4 regions of the Pseudarthrobacter sp. 05T312 genome follow, and region 4 is predicted to be linked to each of the others. Evidence: riboswitches for the same ligand, from Rfam matches in the RefSeq annotation. Region 4 holds a riboswitch; each other region holds the start of a gene.
What was found. Region 4 has a riboswitch for S-adenosylmethionine ahead of metX (homoserine O-acetyltransferase MetX). Riboswitches for the same ligand answer to the same signal wherever they lie in the genome.

Region 1 (5,120 bases), on a different contig from region 4:
GGGGGATTGTCCAGGAGGTTACGGAGCTCGGCCTCGGACATCCACTTCGGCAGGCCATGGCGCTGCGCCATCTCAAGGGGAACATCCAGGGTTATTGCTGCGTCGCGTCTGCTGATCATCACCTTCCACGATACGGGAGGCGGCCAAATCGACGGTGAGGGGTGGCCTAGCTTCCCAGGATGCAGCCCGGGTGCGGTGTTTCGGTGGAGAGCCACAACGCGGAGGCGATCTCATCTGCAAGGTCGAAGTCGCGGGTGCCGCCGGGACCGGCGATGCGCACCATCAATGCACCACCGAACGGGCGCCGTCCCAAAACCTCGACCTCGGCGTCGAGATCGATGTCCTGCGCAGCGAGATACCGCAGGAGCTCCGGATTGTCATCGCTGATGCGGGTGATTTTGCCGCTGTGCCCCTGATCCAGCCCGGCAAGCAGGTGGGCGCTGGGCATCAGCACCTGGCCGTCCGCGGTGGGAATGGGATCGCCGTGCGGGTCCCGTTCCGGGTTTCCGAGCTTGGCGGCGACGCGTTCGATGAACGTGTCCGAGACCGCGTGCTCCAGCTGTTCGGCTTCATCGTGGACCTCGTCCCAGCTGTAGCCAAGACGCTGGACGAGGTAGGTCTCGATGAGCCGGTGGCGCCGGACCATGGACAGGGCCAGGCGCAGGCCGGACTCGGTCAGGGTGACGGCACTGTAGGGCTTGTGGTCCACCAGCCCCTGGTCCTTCAGTTTGCGGACCATCTCCGACACGGAGGAGTTCGCCACGCCCAGCCGCTGTGCGAGCTGGGAGGAAGTGATGGGCTTGTCCTGCCATTCGGTGAATGAATAGATGACCTTGACGTAGTCCTCGATCGAGGAGGAGGGTGCGCTGGTCTTCACAGGTCCAAGCCTACCGGTTTGGCTGGTCGGGCAGGGTGCGTTGACCGGGTCAGGCCTTGGTGGCGCGCCAGGCCAGTGTCAGGTAGGGGAGGTCGAGTTCCTGCCCCGGAGCGTGGGCCAGGTGTTCGTGCAGGTACCAGTCCAGGTTGGCAAGAACCTTCACCCGCGTCGCTTCACCGGCCCGCAGGTAGTAGCTGCGCGATTTGGTGAGCTCCATCAAGTCACCGGTGGTCACCCTGTCCTGCCAGTGGGTGACGTGACCTTCGAGCCCGTGGAATTCGGGCCCGACGACGGGCTTGTGGCCGGGCCGGTAGACATCGCCGGCGTGCATGATCCGGGAGAGCCGGTGCACCCAGGGGACGGAGGTGTCCAGCTGGTTCCAGACCAGGCCCAGGCTTCCGTGCGGGCGCAGGACGCGCGCCAGCTCGGTGCTCGCTGCTAGGGGATCGCACCAGTGCCACGCCTGGGCAACGGTGACGACGTCGAAGGCAGCGTCGGGAAGGCCTGTCGCCTCGGCCGTCCCCGGTGCAGCCGTGGCGGCGGGGCAGTGGGCCGTCAGCTGGGCGAGCATGTCCGCGGAAGGGTCGACGGCGGTGACGTCCAGTCCCATGGCCAGCAGCAGCGCGGTGAACTTTCCGGTACCTGCGCCGACGTCCAGGGCGTCATGGGCTCCGGCCGGTACCAGCCACCGCGCGGATTCGGCCGGATAGCCGGGCCGGACGCGCTGGTAGTGGCGGCCGCCGTCCTGGAAGCTCTGCCCGAGCTCCGTGCGCCGGCCGTGATCAAGCCTGGGGCCACCCCGAACCACGCGTGGCCTCCTTCTGGTGCTGCCTGCGGATGTCCTTCGAATTTACCGCATGACCGGCATCAGCAGGCAGTCGCTGCCCCGCGGCCTAGTCGTCGAGGCAGGGGGCTGCGCCGGCCGTCCCGGGGGTATTGGGTGCCCAGTGCGGGTAGGTGCGGAAGTCGTTGGCGGGCACCCAGCGGCCAGCATCCACCACGTAGTCCCATCCCAGTCCCTTGCTGCGCAAAGCCCGGATACCGGCAAGGAGGCGTTCGGCATCCTCCAGCCGCGAGCCCACGCCGAAACTCGCCCGGAGGGAGCCGGAAGGCAGGCCCAGGCGCTTCAGCAGGGGATGGGCGCAGAAGCGTCCGTCGCGCAGGCCCACCCCGTGCTCTGCGGAAAGGTAAGCGGCCACCAGTCCTGCGTCGTAGCCCTCCACCGAGAAGTTGACCACGCCGATGGTGTCCGTTTCCGGGTTGGTGTCCTTGAAGATCTGGTGGACGGTGACGCCGTCGATGTCCTGCAGGCCCTCCACCAGGAAGGAACGGATGGCGGATTCGTGGGCGTGCCACCGGTCCTGGTCGAGTTCGGCGATGACCTGGGTGGCGCGGGCCAGGGTGGCGGCGCCGAGGACGTTCGGCGAGCCCCCCTCGTGGCGGGCCGGGCCAGTGGCCCAGCTGACGCCGTCGAGCCGTGCTTCCTTGACGGCGCCGCCGCCGGCGAGGTGGGGGACGCCGCTGTCCAGCCAGTCGGGACGGCCCACCAGGACACCCGCGCCGAACGGCGCGTACAGCTTGTGGCCGGAAAAGGCGAGGTAGTCGACGTCGTCCGCGCTGATGTCCACCCGGCGGTGCGGCGCGAGCTGGGCCGCGTCCACCACGATCCGCGCGCCGTGCTGGTGGGCCAGCGCGGCCAGGGCGCGGATGGGAAGAATCTCGCCGGTGACGTTGGAGGCGCCGGTAACGGCCAGCAGGCTGACGCCGCCCTGCTCCAGTTCGGTCCGGACGGCGTCAAGGGTGCCGGTGATGGTGTCGGCGGCAACGATGCTGCGGTGCGGAACGCCCTGCCATGGCAGGAGGTTGGCATGGTGTTCGATGTCCAGGTAGAGGACTTCGCCGTCATGCCGGCCGCCGGTGGCAGGCAGGCAGCCGGCCAGGAGGTTCAGTGAGTCGGTGGTGTTGCGGGTGAAAATGACCGAATCATCCTGCCGGCCGCCCACGAAGTCCCGGACAATGCTGCGGGCGTTCTCGTAAACGGACGTGCTGATTTGGGACGCGTAGCCGGCACCGCGGTGGACACTGGCGTAGTAGGGCAGGATCTCGTTCAGGTAGGCGGAGACCACGGAGAGCGCCGGAGCCGATGCGCCGTAGTCAAGGTTCGCGTACCGGATGTGGCCCCCGGAAATCAGCGGTGCCTGGATTTCGGCGCCTGTGACGGCAGCGAGGGGACGGCGGGCAGCGGCGTGGCGATCGCCGGGAGTGCCGGATCCGGCAATGGCGGGCTGGGGGGAGACGGTGGCAGTTGTCACAGAGACCTCACTTGGATACAGGACTCCGGCATAGGGAATCCGCGCTTGCCGCATCCACTCCGGACCGGCCTGGTCGTCACCCGGGGCACCCCGCCGCGAATGGAGGGTTGCCGGCCAGCAAACCGGGGTTTTGCGCTGGCACTCGTGACCTGCATAAAAGCGTAGGACATGGGGCGGCCAGGATTGAAGCCGCGGCAATTGTTAAGGGCTTTGTTACGCAATATCGAATAAACGACGCCGGACACCCCCGTCTGGAGGTGTCCGGCGTCGCAATATTCGCCTAAGGGGCAGAACCGTGGCAGTTACAGCAGATCGTCCAGATACGGGTTGAGGCGGTGCAGCACCTCGGAGTGCAGGATCGAGTTGGTGGCCAGTGCGTTCCCTCCGAACGGTCCGTCTTCGCCTTCCAGGGAGGTGAACCGGCCGCCCGCCTCAACCACGATCGGCACCAGCGCAGCCATGTCGTAGAGGTTGAGCTCCGGTTCGCAGGCGATGTCCACGGAGCCCTCTGCCACCATGCAGTAGGACCAGAAGTCGCCATAGGCCCGGGTACGCCAGACGTCCTCGGTCAGCCCGAGGAACTCGTTGAGGTTTCCGCGTTCCTTCCAGCCGCTGAGGCTTGAGTAGGAGAGGGAAGCGTCGGAGAGGGTCGAGACGTTGGACACGCGGAGGCGGGTGGCAGCGGCCAGGGACCTGCCCATGTACGCGCCCATGCCCTTTGCCGCCCACCAGCGCTTGCCGAGGGCCGGTGCGCTGACCACGCCCACCACGGGTTCGCCTTCGTCCACCAGGGCGATCAGCGTGGCCCAGACCGGCACCCCGCGGACAAAATTCTTGGTCCCGTCGATGGGATCGATGATCCAGCGCCGCGAACCGTGCCCGGTGCTGCCGAATTCCTCGCCGAGGACGGCATCGCGGGGCCGGGAACGGGAGAGCTGGCCCCGGATGGCTTCCTCGGCTGCCTTGTCGGCGTCGGTGACGGGCGTCAGGTCCGGCTTGGTCTCAACGTGGAGGTCAAGGGCCTTGAAGCGGCTCATGGTCTGGTCATCCACGGAGTCGGCCAGGACATGGGCCAGGCGCAGGTCATCGTTGTAGCTCGAAGCGGGTTGGATCATGGTTACAAACTACCGTCTGCGGACGCATCTGCCGGGAGAACGCGTCAGTTGACGCTGCCAAGCTCCTTGGTTTCCTGCGCTTCCATGCGCGGATCAGCCCCAAGCAGGCGCCGGAGCGATGCGAGGCGTGCCGGGCCCGTGGGACCTGCGTGGCCGCCCGCCACCCAGTCATCGAGCCCGCAGTCCACCGCCGTTGCAGTGTGCTTGCAGCCGCGTTCACAGTTTTCGATCCCGGGGGAGAGGTCCGGGAATGAGCGCAGGATCCGGTCCGGGTCCACGTGCGCCAGTCCGAAGGATCGGATACCGGGGGTGTCGATGATCCAGCTGCCGGCCGGCGCGTCAGCCAGGCGCAGGGCCAGGGCTGACGACGACGTGTGGCGGCCACGCCCCGTGACCGCATTCACTCCGCCCGTCGCCCGCTCGGCGCCGGTCAGGGCGTTCACCATGGTGGACTTTCCCACACCGGAGTGCCCGAGCATCACGGTGACCTTGCCGTCGAGGTGGGCGCGAAGGGCTGCCACCGCGGCGCTGTCCAGCCGGGCGGAGAGGCCGTCGTCGGACCGTGCATCGATTCCGGACGCCTGCGCGTCCGCTGTCCGGCTGATGATTACCGGAAATTCCAAGTGCGTGTAATTGGACAGCAACCCGGCCGGGTCCTTGACGTCGGCCTTGGTGACCAGCAGGATCGGTTCGATCCCGGCGTCGTAGGCTGCCACGAGGGCGCGGTCGATGAACCCGGTGCGGGGCTCCGGGTTGGCGGCCGCCACCACGATTACCAGCTGGTCTGCGTTGGCCACCACGGCCCGCTCGATGGGG
Region 2 (5,120 bases), on a different contig from region 4:
ACGCCGACCAGGCCTCCGAATCGAGCCTCGACCGCGACCGCCTGTATGGGCTGTACACCAGCTGGTGCTACGTCAACGAACAGCGGGCCGGCACCGAGTCCAGCTTCTGGGCTGCCATGAAGCACCGGGTCTCGGCCCGTCGCAACGGGCTGCGCATGAAGGGACCCGCCGCGGCGGACTACATCATGAGCAGCTATCCCCGGCTGGTCTAAGCCCGACGGCTTGCCAGTGCGGCGCCGGGCACCCGGTCCCCCAGGATTACATGCTGTGGCACTTTTGTGCCGCAGCATTTTTCATGCCCGGGCAGCCCCTCCTGCCGACGTGGCTGCTCCGCCTAGGTGGGGATGATCCGGAATAGGAACCTGGTCCGGACCATCACCCACAGGAGGCCCAGCACCACGGCGTAGGCAGCGGTGTTGAGGAAGATGCTCTGCTGCTGCAGCGCCGGGATGTTGGCTACGACGGCGATCAGCAGCACGTGCATGATGAACACGTAGAGCGTGGCGCGGCCCAGCGGGATCAGGAACCAGCCCAGGGCCCGCTGTACGGGTTTCCAGTAGGCGCTGAGGAAGGCGTAGGCCGCTACCACCAGGACCAGGACGTTGAGCAGGCGGCCGGGCGCCAGGTAGGTCCGGCCGAACAGCGAGTCATACATGGCCCGGTAGGTGGCATCCGGCATGAGCGCCAGCCGGACGTCGTAGTTGTTGGCCAGGTACGGGTTGCCCCAGGACAGGAAGGCCAGTGCGAATGCCGCCGCGGTGCAGGCGGCCACCACCCAGGTGTGCGCCGCGAGCCACGCGACGATGCTGCGGCGGTGGTAGCCGACAACCAGGCCGAGGACGAAAAGCACCTGCCACACCAGCAGGGGGAACGAGTCCTCGAACTGCGACGGCAGGAGCCGGAACCTGGTCACCGCCCCGGCCGCATACACGGCGAAGGACGCCAGCAACACCCAGATGGCCTTACCGCGGTTGAGGGCGGCGAGGATCAGGGGGCTGACCAGCAGCAGCACCACGTAAAGGCCCATGACGTTGAACTGCCAGGGCCCGAACTGCAGCAGCACGATGGCCGGAAGCACCTGGGGCGGCACGGGGAACTGGAACAGCGAGGACATGCCCGCGTAGAGGTCGTAGGTCCGTCCCGCGCCGCTGTGTCCGGCGCCGCCGGTTCCCTGGTCCACGAACGTGGTCAGGGCCTCGGTGTGGAAGAACGGGAGCAGGGACAGCAGGAAGACGCCGACCAGCACCGCCAGGGCAGTGACATAGAGCTTCCCGGCCCGGCGGGACGTCAGGTCCACCACCCGGCCGAAATCCTCCTTGGCCTTGGGCCCGTACACCATTCCCACCACCAGGCCGGAGAACAGGACAAACAACTCAGCGCCTGACACGAAACCCACCGCCTCCTGGGTGAGCAGCTGGAACAGCGAGGCCAAGCCCAGGTGGTTGACCACCACGAAGACAATGGCCATTCCGCGCAGCAGGTCTACCCGGGAATCCCTGGCGGAAGGATCCTGGTAGCTCCAGGACGTGGCGGCGGTGATCCGGCGCGGGACCTGCCACAGGGCCACCAGGAGGATGACCATGGCGGCAGCGAGAGTCCACGCGGCCGCCCCCGTAAGTGTGTTGGCGCGGACGTACGTGCCTGCGGATGCCACGTCCGTGACCGGGCCGGTGACAATGGGCGATGCCTTCAGCCGGTCCAGGGCGGCCTTGGCGATGTCCGGGCTTCCCGTGAGCAGCCAGCTGATGCTTGCAACGCCGGTGTCCCGCGTGCTGGTCCGTTCGTCCCACACCACGGCGGCCGTCCCGGCGAAAGCGGGAGAGGTGGCAGTTGACACTACCTGGTCCCACCACCCCGTCTTGATGTCCCGCTCGGGCGCCCCGCCGGACGCCGGGCTGTAGAACGCTGAGGTCTGGAGCAGGAAGGGCTTTTTGTGTCCTTCGGCGTAGGTGCCGTAGAAGTTTTCGCTGCCGGAGGCCGTCAGCATGTCTTCAAGTTCGCCCGCATGCGGGAGGGAGTTGACGGCCGCCGCTCCGGCAGTGTCGTCATGGTAGGCCGCCAGCCCGACCCAGTCCACGGCGTCGTCGCCCGGGTAGTAGGGAGCGTAGGCGCTGTCGCTTCCGTTCCAGGTTCCGTCCCCGTTCGTGTCCAGGAGGGCAAAGCCGTCGCTTCCCGGCTGCGGCGCATTCCGGTTCCGGTCGAAGGGGTAGTCCTTCCCCAGGTACGGCGCCCACACCATGGTGGCCCGGCCGCCGTCGTCCTTCTTGAAGGCTGCCGCCACGGCCTGGAAGGCCTGCCGGTACGTGGCCGGCTGCTGGCCCCAGGCCACCCAGCTGGCATTCATGTCGGGGGCGAAGCGGACCAGGAGTTGGCCCTTGAATCCCGAGGTCAGGTCATGCACCTGCGCTGCGAACGCTTCCGCCTCCGCGGTGCCGAGCTGGTCCAGCGGCACCGACGGCTTGACCGTGAGCATGGCGTGGGCGCCCTTGGCTGCGGTCTGCTGCAGGAAGCCCTCGATGTCATTCCGCTCGGATTCGCGGTACGGAATGGTGATGTCGTGGCCGAAGAGCGCCGGGCTTGCGCCCAGCCGGTCGCTGAAGCCCGCGGCCGTGTCCTCACCCCATTCGAGGACCGCCCCCAGCCAGGGTTTGCCCTTGTCCGGTGTCGGTCCGGCCGCCTGCGCCGGGGACGCCGGGGCCACCACTGCCAGGAGGGCGATGAAAACGGCGGCCAGGAAGGCCGCGGCGGAACGCGGACGGTGACGCCGGATGGCGGCGTGGTGTTGCGATACGTGTGCCCGCATGCTGACAAGGACCCCCGGTACTCATTGCTCTGGATACGGGGCGGCGCCCCCCGTAAGAACTTTATCGGTCCGCGGCAGTCCCAGCGCCGCGTGGCGGGCAGCTCAATGACGGAACATGACGACGGCGGCGATGCGGCTGGGCGCGGCAGGTGTTACGTTTTTGGGGAGTAATGAGTACCGGCGCCAAGCCCTGACTTGCCGGTCGGCAACCCTCCCTTTCGCGGCGGGGTGCCTCAGGTGAATACTCGGCATATCGACCGATTCGAGCTGCAAGCGTGAAAGAAGGAGATCCGTCGTGTCCGACGCACCCGCCCCTGACGAAAGACTGTCCTACCGCCTGATTACCGGCGCGGACACCCGTGAATTCTGCGAGCGGATCTCCGCCGCACTCGCCGACGGCTACGTCCTGCACGGCAGCCCGGCGGCGACCTTCAACGGCACCAGCGTCATCGTGGCGCAGGCAATCGTCCTTCCGGCCGCGATCGCCTCAGCCGATGCCGCCGTCGCCACCGCGGTGGACCGGCTCGACGCCGACCTTGAGGGCGACTTCGACGGCGAGGGCCACGCATGAGCTACGCAGGAGACCTGACGCCGCAGGAAGCGTGGGCCAAGCTGGAGGAGGGCGCCATCCTGGTTGACGTCCGCACCGAGGGCGAATGGGCCCACATCGGCATCCCGGACACCAAGGCCACTGACAACGATCCGCTGTTCATCCAGTGGACCTTCCCCGGCGGCATCCCCAATCCCGACTTCGTCAAGGACCTCCAGGCGCAGGCGCCGGAGGATCCCCAGGCGGAACTGCTCTTCCTGTGCCGCTCCGGCCAGCGGTCCATCGCGGCTGCCTCGGCCGCCACCCAGGCCGGCTTCACCGCGTACAACGTGCTGGAGGGCTTCGAAGGCGAGCCGGACCGCTACGGCGAACGCACCGTCAACGGCTGGAAGAACCGCGGCCTCCCCACCAACCTCGGAAAGAACTAAGTGACCTTCAACCCAGACGCCCCCGGCTGGAACCCCGACACCCAGGCAGTCCGCGGAGGACTGGACCGCTCCAACTTCCAGGAAACGTCCGAGGCCATCTTCCTGAACTCCGGGTTCGTCTACGAATCCGCTGCGGCAGCCGAACGCGCCTTCACGGGTGAGGACGAGCGCTTTGTCTACTCCCGCTACGGCAACCCGTCCGTGGCCACCTTCCAGGAGCGGCTCAGGCTGCTGGAAGGCACCGAAGCCTGCTTTGCGACGGCGTCGGGCATGTCCGCCGTGTTCACCGCGCTGGGTGCCCTGCTGGCTGCCGGCGACCGCGTAGTGGCCGCCCGGTCACTGTTCGGTTCGTGCTTCGTGGTCCTGAACGAGATCCTGCCCCGTTGGGGTGTGGAGACGGTCTTTGTGGACGGCCCGGACCTGGACCAGTGGCGCGAAGCCCTGTCCAAGCCCACCACTGCCGTGTTCTTCGAGTCGCCGTCGAACCCCATGCAGGAGATCGTGGACATCGCCGCCGTCAGTGAGCTGGCCCATGCGGCCGGTGCCACCGTGGTGGCGGACAACGTCTTTGCCACTCCCCTGCTGCAGCGCTGCGGTGACCTCGGTGCCGACGTCATCGTCTACTCGGGTACCAAGCACATCGACGGGCAGGGCCGGGTGATGGGCGGCGCCATCCTGGGCACCAAGGAATTCATCGACGGACCGGTGAAGCAGCTGATGCGGCACACCGGCCCCGCGCTTTCCGCTTTCAACGCCTGGGTCCTGACCAAGGGCCTGGAGACCATGGGCCTGCGCGTCAACCACTCGTCCGCCACCGCGCTGCGCCTCGCCGAGTGGCTGGAGGAACAACCGGCGGTGGGCTGGGTGAAGTATCCGCTCCTGAAGTCGCACCCGCAGTACGGGCTGGCCGCGAAGCAGATGAGTGCCGGCGGAACGGTCCTGACCTTCGAACTGGCCCCGACCGGCGGGCGCTCGGGCAAGGAAGCGGCATTCGCCCTCCTGGACGGGCTGCGGATCATCGATATTTCCAACAACCTCGGTGATGCCAAGTCCCTGATCACGCACCCGGCCACCACCACCCACCGCGCCATGGGCCCGGAGGGGCGTGCCGCGATCGGCCTGAGTGACGGGGTGGTCAGGCTCTCGGTGGGGCTCGAGGACCCGGAAGACCTCCTCCGCGACCTCGAGCAGGCGCTGAAGCAGATCTAGCGGGGACGGGACCAGGTCCGCCTGGCCAAATACAGATGTCAGTGCCTCGTTGGATGATGTCGGTATGGGAACCAGCGGTGGTGTCGGGGTGGTGCTGGCGTCAATCGATGCCTCTGTTGCCGCCCTTGCT
Region 3 (5,120 bases), on a different contig from region 4:
CCGGGTTGGCTACCACCGGGGCCTGGACGCGCTGCGCCGCAACGGCTGGCGCGGCGTTGGTCCCATCCCGTGGGAGCACGAGCCGAACCGCGGTTTCCTGCGCGCGCTCTACTCCCTGGGCCGGGCGTCATCGGCCATCGGCGAGGCCGACGAGCCGGAGCGGATCGAAAAGTTCCTCAACGATTCCGATCCCACCGCGAAAGCGGCCATCGAGGGCTAGATTCGAATAATTACGACGACGGCAGGTCACCTTCCCAAGGAAGGTGACCTGCCGTCGTCGTAGGTTGAGCCTGCCGAAACCCTAGGCTTTACGGGCGATGCCTGTGCGGGCCATGGCGTCGGCGTAGGCCGCGCGCATGTCCTCGAGGTACTCCTCCTGGCGCGCGGGGGAACCGGCGAACGCACGGCCGCTGAGGGAACGCACCTTGTAGGTCTTCAGGCCGCGGCGCCACAGCAGCGGAACTTCGGTCTTCAGGAGTGCATTGGCCAACCGGTTGGCTTCGGTTCCATGCGCCACGATGACCGAGGCGCGGGGCACCAGGGCCAGGAACTTCAGCAGCGGCTTCAGGCCTGCCTGGATCTGGTCCGGGGTGAACTTGCCGTTGGCTTCGCCGGTGACGTGCCAGGGGTGGACGTTCCACGGCATCACGAACTCGGGGCGCAGGCCCAGCTTCCACTGGAGCCCCAGCATGCGGGTAGCCGCGTCCTGGTCACCGGCCGTGATGAATCCGGACGGGTCCGCCTCGCCGATGTTGGAGAACAGGCTGATGATGCGGCATTCGTCGACGTCATGCATCGGGTCCACATAGGGCACCACGGTTCCGGGCTTGGCCTCCTGCAGGGAATCACACAGTTCGTTGACGGCTGCAACGCTGGGTTCGTAGCGGCGGCTCATGAGCTGTTCGTGGAATGTTTCTGGGGCCAGGGCTGTCATGAAGTGCTGGGTCTCCTGCGGGGATTGGCGTTGCTGCCGCCACGGAAATGGGCACGCGGGGGCGCGACACCTCAGCGGCGGTTGATTGGGGTGGGCCAACTCCGGGTCGGCCTTGTCCAGTTTACCAAGCCCCCGGGAACGGAAACGCCGGTCCCGCGAATCCGCCACGGCGGAACACGGAACCGGCGGGTTCCCGCTTCGCCTCTTGCAGCTACCAGAGGCGGCTGGTGGCGCGGCGGGCGCCCTCGCCGAGGGCCTCCAGCTTGGCGAAGGCGATCTGGGGGTGCACCCTGCCGCCCAGGCCGCAGTCGGTGGAGGCGATGACGTTTTCGCGGCCCACGACGTCGGCAAAACGGACGATGCGGTCGGCAACGAGGTCAGGGTGTTCCACCACGTTGGTGGCATGGGACACGACGCCCGGGATGATGATTTTGCCCTCGGGGAGCTTGGTGTCCTCCCATACGCGCCATTCGTGTTCGTGGCGGACGTTGGCTGCCTCGAAGGAGTAAGCGCCGGCGTTGACCTGCAGCACCGAGCCGATGATGTCGGCGAACGGGATGTCCGTGGTGTGCGGGCCGTGCCAGGAACCCCAGCAGACGTGCAGCCGGATCTGTTCCTGCGGCAGGTCGCGGAGGGCCCAGTTGGTGGCCTCCACGCGCAGCTGGATGAACTTCAGGTAGTCCTCCAGGCTGGGCTCGGGATTGATCTGGTCCCAGCTCTCGGCGAGGGACGGATCGTCGAGCTGCACCGTGAGGCCGGCGTCGACGATGGCCTTGTATTCCTCCCGCATGGCATCGGCGCAGGCGTAGACAAGTTCCTCATCCGACTTGTAGTACTCGTTGGCCACGCGGGCGCAGGAGCCGGGAGAGAGGGATGCTACGAAGCCGTCGGACAACCCGGCGGCGGCGAGGCCGGTCTTCAGGTTCTTGATGTCCGATGCCACCAGGTCCTGGCCCGTGTAGGTCAGGGGTCCGGCGATCTTGGGCTGGGTCACGCTCTTGCGGTGGGACAGGATGCCCGAGGAGGGGTCGTTGTAGGCCTCGTTGAACGCCTGCCGGTCGCGCCGGTCGGGGAAGGAAGTCAGGACAATGTTGCCGGGGGAGGAGCGGTGCACCTGGGCATCGGCCCAGCGGTCCACGTTGGTTGGCTCCAGGCCGCCCAGCCGTGCGAAGGAGTAGTTCCACCAGGCACCGTAGTCCACGGAGTTGGCCATCGTGTGCCCGTATTCGCCGTCGTTGGGAATGTCGATGCCGAGGTCCTTCTGGCGCTGGACCACATCCACCACGGAGGTTTCAAGGAGGTCCAGGAATTCCGGGGTGATGCCATCGGTTTCCTTGGCGGCATTGGCGGCGATGAGTTCAGGGGTGCGGGGCAACGATCCGGCGTGGGTGACGCGGATGTGGTCGGTGTTCAGGGGCATGCTGGAATCTTCCTTTCCATCGGTCCTGGCAGTAGCACCTTCGGCCCGCAGGAATCCTGCTGGACCGTGGTTGCTGCGGCGTCATCGAGCCAGGTCTCTCGGCCGCTCCGGATGGTTCACTCTCAGATAAATGGAGAGACCCGCCTTGGGGCAAGTCTGCGCCGCTTTATGTCGCGGCTCCTTGCGGGCGGCTTCCCTGCTATGCACTCGGGCAGCGCAGCAACGGCTACCTGATCAAGCAGACCGTCACCACGCTGACCTCCACGGCCGCGGCGGGCCACAACAGTGGACAAAGTGCCCTATCGGCTAAACTTGGGTGGTAAGAGCCCCGGAACTCTTGCTTCGTTGCGCCGTGCTGCGGCTGTGCGAAGGCCGGTCTGTTCGGGGCATTCTCATGAACGGCGCTGCATGGGCCTGCCACCTGGTGGCCGGGCCCGGGCGGCCCGAACGAATGGGGGAGGATCCCATGCCAGCAATTGTGATCGTAGGAGCCCAGTGGGGCGACGAAGGAAAAGGCAAGGCCACCGACCTGCTGGGCGGCCGTGTTGACTACGTCGTCAAGCCCAACGGCGGCAACAACGCCGGGCACACCGTCGTCGTAGGCGGTGAAAAGTACGAACTCAAACTTCTGCCGGCAGGCATTCTTAGCCCCAACGCCGTTCCCGTCATCGGCAACGGCTGCGTGGTGAACCTGGAGGCCCTCTTCCAGGAAATCGACGGACTCCAGGCGCGCGGCGCCGACACCTCAAAGCTGCGGGTCTCCGCCAACGCCCACCTGGTGGCGCCCTACCACCAGGTGCTGGACAAGGTGACCGAACGCTTCCTGGGCAGCCGGGCCATTGGCACCACCGGCCGCGGCATCGGTCCCGCCTACATGGACAAGGTGGCCCGGCTGGGCATCCGCGTCCAGGATGTCTTCGACGAATCGATTCTCCGCCAGAAGGTGGAAGGCTCGCTGCGGCAGAAGAACGAACTCCTGGTCAAGGTCTACAACCGCCGCGGTGTGGTGGTGGACGAGATCGTGGAGTACTTCCTGTCCTTCGCCGAGCGGCTCCGCCCGTTGGTCATCGACAGCACCCTGGTCCTGAACTCCGCGCTGGACGAGGGCAAGGTAGTCCTGATGGAGGGCGGCCAGGCAACATTCCTGGACGTGGACCACGGCACCTACCCGTTCGTGACCTCCTCCAACCCCACCGCCGGCGGCGCCTCGGTGGGCTCCGGCATCGGCCCCACGCGGATCTCCCGCTCCATCGGCATCATCAAGGCCTACACCACCCGCGTTGGTGCCGGCCCGTTCCCCACGGAGCTCTTCGATGAGATGGGCGTCTACCTGCAGAAGACCGGCGGCGAATTCGGCGTCAACACCGGCCGTCCCCGCCGCTGTGGCTGGTACGACGCGGTCCTGGCCCGCCACGCCTCCCGCGTCAACGGCTTCACGGACTACTTCGTCACCAAGCTGGACGTCCTCACCGGCATCGAGCAGATCCCGGTATGTGTCGCCTACGACGTCGACGGCGTGCGGCATGACGAGATGCCCATGACGCAGACCGAGTTCCACCACGCGAAGCCCATCTTCGAGTACTTCGACGGGTGGACCGAAGACATCACCGGAGCCCGGACGCTGGCGGACCTGCCGGAGAACGCGCGCAATTACGTCCTGGCGCTGGAGAAGCTTTCCGGAACCCGGTTCTCCGCCATCGGCGTTGGCCCGGACCGGGACCAGACCATCGTGGTGAACGACCTCATCAACGACTGACGACTCCTCCCGGAACGGGGGGATGACGACGGCGGCAGGCCACCTATTGCAGGTGGCCTGCCGCATGTTTTTGGTGGCGGAAAACGAATTTACACAGGCTTAACGCGCGCGGTCTTGTGAGGCTTCCGGTGCCGCCGCCAGACTCGTCTGTACCACCTGGTGCCCAAGGAAGGATCGTCATGGCCGGAAAATTTGAAGCCTTCGTCGACGCTGATTCGTTTTTCCGGTTCCGGCTCCTGGCTCCGGACGGGGCCGTGATCGCCGTCTCCGGCCCTTTTGAGGACAAAGCCGCCGTGGTGGCGGGGATAGCCGCGGTTCGCGAATGTGCCGGAACCGGCCTGGTGACCGACCTCTGTCCCGCCGGGGCCGTCTCCCGTCCCGCGCCCGTACCCGCAGCAGCTGCTGCCGCCTTGCCGGCGGAGCTGCCCGCCGCCGTCGTACCCGTATGCGGCGAGGAGCGCACGCCCGCCCTGGTGCACGCCTTCGTGCTGGCAGGGGCACCCCGCAGGCACGCCAGTGTGCCCCGTTGGACCAGGACAGCAACCCGCTGAAAAAGATTTCGAACTTTTTTTGAAAAGGCGTAACCCCCCGGGCAGCCGGAGCGATTACCTCTATGAAGCGCCGGCCTGGAACCTGTCCCCCATCACGTTCCAGGCCGGCTCTTTTATCTTTCCGCAAGGGTGGCTGCCCAGGCTTCGCCCGTCACTGGCCCCGGCCGTGGCGCTTCGGGCTGTGCGGTTACTGGCGGGTAAAGTGAGGGCAGCGTTCCGGATGTACTGAACGCTGCCCTGCCACCACCCTTCTTGACGGAAAGCACCACGTCAGTGACCGATGCACAGACAGACGAGGCCCCGGACCAGCCAGTTTCCGGGACCGCTGCCTTCAGCCTGGTTTATAAGACGTACGCATCACAGGTTCTGGGCTATCTCACGGCCCGGGGAGTCGAGGATCCGGAGGCCGCCATGCAGGAAGTGTTCCTGTCCGTGCTGCCACGTCTCGGTACCGTGCGG
Region 4 (5,120 bases):
ACGCGATCACAGCGGCCGAGCCCACCGCTTCGATGGCGACGTCGACGCCGTCGCCGGCTGCTTCCTCAATCAGCCGCCCCGCGTCCTCCGGCGTCCCCACCGCGGTGGCCCCGGCGTCGCGGGCCAGTTGGTGCTTCCCCTGGTTGGGGTCGATGGCGATGACGCTGGCGGCCCCTGCCAGGCGGGCCGCCATCACGGCCGACAGGCCCACGGCGCCCAGGCCGAACACTGCCACGGACTGGCCGGTGCCAACTGCGGCGGTGTTGAACACTGCTCCCATTCCGGTGAGCACGGCGCAACCAAACATCGCCGCGACGGTGTCCGGGACGTCGTCGTCAATCACCACCACTGATTCCCGCGCAACCACCGCGTAATCAGCGAAGGCGGAAACGCCCAGGTGGTGGTTGATCCGCTCCCCCGCCGGCGTCCGCAACAGTGCCGGACCATGGAGCAGGTCACCGGATCCGTTCACCTCAGCTGCCCGGTGGCAAAGCGCCGGCCGGCCGGCCAGGCAGGAGCGGCACTGGCCGCAGCTGGGCACGAACACCAGAACCACATGGTCGCCCACGGACACGTCGGCCACGCCGTCCCCCACGGACACCACCCGCCCCACGGCCTCGTGTCCCAGGGCCATGGGTAGCGGCCGGACCCGGGAACCGTCCACCACGGAAAGGTCCGAATGGCACAGGCTCGAGTAGGTGATGGAAACTCCGAGCTCACCGGCTCGCGGCTCCGGCTGTTCCAGCTCCTGCACCAGCAGCGGCCGGGACTCGGCGTAGCTTTGCTTTCCCCCGGCTGCGGCCGGGGCGGGAACGGTGGAGTAGAGGACGGCGGCTTTCATGGGCCTACTTCCTGCTGGCCGCGAGCAGGTCTGCCGTGCCCTTGGCGTCGGCGGCGTCAACATCGTGCAGCGAGATGCCCCGGGTTTCCTTCAGGAAGAAGACCGCGACGGCGGTAATGGCACACGCGATGAGCAGGTACACCGCTACCGGTACAGAGGACTTGTAGGTGCCCAGGAGCGAGGCAGCGATGATCGGTGCCAGGGAACCCGCCACGATGGACGTCACCTGGTAGCCGAGCGAGACGCCGGAATACCGCATCCGGGTCGGGAACATTTCCGCCATGATGGCCGGCTGCCCGGCATACATGAAAGCGTGGAAAACCAGCCCGATCATGATGGCCGCCAGGATGACGAAGTCGTTCTTGGTGTCCATCATGGGGAAGGCGAAGAAGCCCCAGGTGGCACCCATGACGGCGCCGGCCATGTACACGGGCTTGCGGCCGAACCGGTCCGACAGCTTACCGACCACGGGGACCACCGAGAAGTGGACGGCGTGGGCAACAAGCAGCAGCAGGAGGATCCGCGTGGTGTCGGCCTGCACCACGGTCTTCAGGTACGTGATGGAGAACGTGACCACCAGGTAGTAGAGGATGTTCTCCGCGAAGCGCAGGCCCATGGCGGTGAAGACGCCGCGGGGGTACCGCCGGAACACCTCGGCTACGCCGTAGCCCTTGTGGCCGGCGTCCACTTCCTTGCGGGCCTCCAGGAAGATGGGGGCGTCGTTGACCTTGGTGCGGATGTAGTAACCGATGATGACGATGACGGCGGACAGCCAGAACGCCACGCGCCAGCCCCAGCCCAGGAACGCGTCCTGCGTCAGTGTGGAGGAGAGGACGAACAGCACGGCCGTGGCGAGCAGGTTGCCCAGCGGCACCGCCGACTGCGGCCAGCTGGCCCAGAAGCCGCGGGACTTGCTGGGGCTGTGCTCGGCGACGAGGAGTACCGCGCCGCCCCACTCCCCGCCCACGGCAAAGCCCTGGGCGAACCGGAGGAAGACCAGCAGCGTGGGCGCCCAGTAGCCGATCTGCCCGAAAGTGGGCAGGCAGCCCATGAGGAAGGTCGAGACCCCCACCAGGATGATGCTCAGCTGCAGGAGCTGCTTCCGGCCGAACTTATCTCCGAAGTGGCCAAAGACGATGCCGCCGATGGGACGGGCAACGAAACCGACGGCATAGGTAAGGAAGGCGGCGATGATGCCGTCCAGTTCGGTGCCGGCGTTGGGAAAGAAGGCCTTCCCGAACACCAGCGTGGCGGCCGATGCGTAGAGGAAGAACTCGTACCACTCCACGACCGTGCCGGCCATGGACGCCGTCACCACTTTCTTCAGGCCTGAGGCCTTGACGTCGGTTTCCTCTGTACGCCTTGCGGCGGAGCTTTCCGTACTCATGCGAACTCCTTCGGCGTCGTCGTCGACACCACGGGGACCAGTCAATGGCAGACGGATGTGATGCACACCACGAAAGCCGGATTCGATGAGTATGGTCTGCCCGCGGGGCAACCTCAACGCCGATTAGTGCAGAAGGCATCTGCAGGAATGCACATTGCCGGCTGTTCGCCGGGGGTTTAGACCAGGAAGCTGCTCCGGAGCTGGCCGCCCAGCTGCCCGATTTCGGTCAGGAATCCGTCGTGCCCAATCGGCGCCTGGATGACATGGACATCCACGTCCCCGGGCAGGGCCCGGGCCAGTTCGTGGGACTGCGCCGGGAAATAGAGCCGGTCGGAGTCGACGGCGGCCACGAAGAACCGCGCCGTGGAGGCGGCCAGGGTTTCGGCCAGGGTTCCCCGTCCCCGGCAGACATCGTGGCTCATCAGCGCCTCGGTCAGGGCGATATAGCTGTTGGCATCGAAGCGCTTCACCAGCTTGTTGCCCTGGTGGTCCAGGTAGCTTTCCACCTGGTAGCGGCCCCGGGAGGCCAACACTTCCCCCTGCAGGGGCGACTCCGGCGCCTGGGGCTCCCGGCCGAAGCGGCCTTCCAGCTCCGCGGCGGACCGGTAGGTGATGTGGGCGATCCGGCGGGCGAGGGCCAGCCCCTCCTCCGGACACGGACCGCCGTAGTAGTCTCCGCCGTTGAAGTGGGGATCCTGCCGGATGGCCAGGGTCTGCGCCTGCGCGAAGGCAATCTGCTCGGCAGTACTGGCGGCTCCCACGGAGATCACGGCGCAGCGCTGCACCCGTTCCGGGTACGTCACGGCCCATTCCAGGGCCCGTGCGCCGCCCATGGATCCGCCGAGGACTGCGAACCAGTCCTTGATGCCCAGCTGGTCCGCGAGCCGGGCTTCGGCAACGGTGCTGTCGCGCAGCGTGACCAGGGGAAACCGGGAGCCCCAGGGTTTACCGTCCGGCGCGGGCGAGGACGGGCCGGTGGATCCGTAGCAGCCGCCCACGATGTTGATGGACACCACGAAGAAGCGGTCCGTGTCCACGGGAGCTCCGGGGCCGGCCAGCTGCTCCCACCAGCCCTCTTCGTCGGTGTCGCCGCGGGTCACATGGGTACTGCCGGTCAGAGCGTGCTCGATCAGGATGGCATTGCTGGCGTCCGCGTTGAGCGTCCCCCAGGTTTCGTAGGCCAGGGTCACATCCGGGAGGTATCCCCCGGCTTCGAGTTCCAGACCCCCAATGGAGGCGTAACGGACGATTCCATGTTCAGGGATGGTGGTTCGGGCGACGGTAACCGTCATGGCAAGACCTCTTCTACGCGCTTGCCTGCCGTCGTCTGACCGGCAGGCCAGGTCCTCACCCGGGGCACCCCACCGCGGATGGAGGGTTGCCGGCCAGCAAGCCGGGGCTGTCACTGGCACTCATGACCTGGTTCGAGTGTACGAAACACCCCCCGCTCCTGGCCAAGAGTATGACTGGTTGTGACTTCCCGGCTTGCTGCGCCCCCTGCCGGCCTCCTTACTGGCGGGCCGGCATCTCTCTCATGGGGGCCGGCGTCGTTCCTTAAGCCCCTTCGGTGCCCTTGGCGGCCCGGAAGCCTGCTTCCAGGTCAGCCAGGATGTCGTCGATGTGCTCCAACCCAACGGAAAGCCGGACCAGGCCGGGGTGCACCCCGGCCACAACCTGCTGCTCCGGTGAGAGCTGGCTGTGCGTGGTCGACGCCGGATGGATGACCAGGGAGCGCACGTCGCCGATGTTGGCCACGTGCGAGTGCAGCTCCAGGGCGTCGACAAAGCGCTTGCCGGCTTCCGCGCCGCCGGCCAGGTTGAAGGCGACGACGGCGCCCGTTCCCTTGGGCCCGTACTTGCGGCCTCGCTCGTACCACGGGCTGGACGGCAGCCCCGCGTAGGCGACGGATTCGACGTCGTCCCTTGCCTCGAGCCAGCGCGCCACATCCGTGGCGTTCGCAACGTGGCGCTCCACCCGCAGGCTCAACGTCTCCAGGCCCTGGGAAATCAGGAACGCATTGAAGGGCGAGACAGCCGAGCCGAGGTCGCGCAGCAACTGCACCCGGGCCTTGAGGATGTAGGAGAGGTTGGCGCCGAGCGCGCCGCCTTCGCCAAGGTCGCGTGCATAGACCAGGCCGTTATAGGTGGGGTCCGGGGTGTTGAAGCCGGGGAACCGTTCCGGGTCCTTGCCGAAATCGAACCTGCCGGAATCGACGATGACGCCGGCGATGGCCGAGCCGTGGCCGCCCAGGTACTTGGTGGCCGAGTGGAGCACGATGTCCGCGCCCCATTCCAAGGGGCGGATCAGGTATGGGGTGGAAAGGGTGTTGTCCACGATGAGGGGCACGCCGGCCTGGTGGGCCACTTCGGAGATGCCTTCAATATCCAGGACGTCCTGGCGCGGGTTGGACACCACTTCACCGAAGAAAAGCTTGGTGTTGGGCTGCACGGCGTCGCGCCACTGGTCCAGGTTGTCAGGATCAGCCACGAAGGTCACCGAGATGCCGAACTTCTTCAAGGTGTGGGCGAACAGGTTGTAGGTTCCGCCGTAAAGGCTGGGGCTGGCCACGATATGGTCGCCTGCCTCAGCGATGTTCAGCACTGCAAAGGTCTCCGCAGCCTGCCCCGAACTCAGCAGCAATGCCGCCAGGCCGCCTTCAAGGCTGGCGATCCGTTGCTCGACGGCATCCTGGGTGGGATTGCCGATGCGCGTATAGATGGGTGCGAGTTCGGCCAGGGCGAAGCGGTTGGCCGCGCTTTCGGCGCTCGGGAACACAAATGACGTGGTCTGGTAGATAGGCAGGGCGCGGGCCCCTGTTGCGCTGTCCGCCTCCTGGCCAGCATGGATCTGGCGGGTTTCAAAAGACCAACCGTTGGACATCCAAATCTCCTT

Region 1: linked by a shared signal. The riboswitch ahead of AC1DIP_RS03970 (aminotransferase class V-fold PLP-dependent enzyme) and the one ahead of metX (homoserine O-acetyltransferase MetX) in region 4 are both predicted to bind S-adenosylmethionine.
Region 2: linked by a shared signal. The riboswitch ahead of AC1DIP_RS05600 (DUF1737 domain-containing protein) and the one ahead of metX (homoserine O-acetyltransferase MetX) in region 4 are both predicted to bind S-adenosylmethionine.
Region 3: linked by a shared signal. The riboswitch ahead of AC1DIP_RS11695 (cobalamin-independent methionine synthase II family protein) and the one ahead of metX (homoserine O-acetyltransferase MetX) in region 4 are both predicted to bind S-adenosylmethionine.

Annotation. Positions count from the first base shown of each region.
Region 1 is NZ_JBFTLY010000001.1:802,397-807,516, forward strand. It holds gene AC1DIP_RS03955 (hypothetical protein) at 1-119, opposite strand, end outside; gene AC1DIP_RS03960 (metal-dependent transcriptional regulator) at 167-877, opposite strand; gene AC1DIP_RS03965 (class I SAM-dependent methyltransferase) at 927-1,685, opposite strand; gene AC1DIP_RS03970 (aminotransferase class V-fold PLP-dependent enzyme) at 1,771-3,189, opposite strand; SAM riboswitch class IV at 3,226-3,339, opposite strand; gene hisN (histidinol-phosphatase) at 3,492-4,304, opposite strand; gene rsgA (ribosome small subunit-dependent GTPase A) at 4,349-5,120, opposite strand, start outside.
Region 2 is NZ_JBFTLY010000002.1:317,048-322,167, forward strand. It holds gene AC1DIP_RS05590 (hypothetical protein) at 1-212, shown strand, start outside; gene opgC (OpgC domain-containing protein) at 335-2,803, opposite strand; SAM riboswitch class IV at 2,970-3,085, shown strand; gene AC1DIP_RS05600 (DUF1737 domain-containing protein) at 3,099-3,374, shown strand; gene AC1DIP_RS05605 (rhodanese-like domain-containing protein) at 3,371-3,781, shown strand; gene AC1DIP_RS05610 (O-succinylhomoserine sulfhydrylase) at 3,782-4,990, shown strand; gene AC1DIP_RS05615 (HNH endonuclease signature motif containing protein) at 5,055-5,120, shown strand, end outside.
Region 3 is NZ_JBFTLY010000007.1:97,372-102,491, reverse strand. It holds gene AC1DIP_RS11705 (DUF3151 domain-containing protein) at 1-220, shown strand, start outside; gene AC1DIP_RS11700 (uracil-DNA glycosylase family protein) at 302-934, opposite strand; gene AC1DIP_RS11695 (cobalamin-independent methionine synthase II family protein) at 1,146-2,354, opposite strand; SAM riboswitch class I at 2,368-2,472, opposite strand; gene AC1DIP_RS11690 (adenylosuccinate synthase) at 2,821-4,110, shown strand; gene AC1DIP_RS11685 (DUF1508 domain-containing protein) at 4,290-4,661, shown strand; gene AC1DIP_RS11680 (RNA polymerase sigma factor) at 4,935-5,120, shown strand, end outside.
Region 4 is NZ_JBFTLY010000010.1:94,574-99,693, forward strand. It holds gene AC1DIP_RS14130 (zinc-binding dehydrogenase) at 1-841, opposite strand, end outside; gene AC1DIP_RS14135 (MFS transporter) at 846-2,228, opposite strand; gene metX (homoserine O-acetyltransferase MetX) at 2,405-3,520, opposite strand; SAM riboswitch class IV at 3,533-3,648, opposite strand; gene AC1DIP_RS14145 (bifunctional o-acetylhomoserine/o-acetylserine sulfhydrylase) at 3,783-5,108, opposite strand.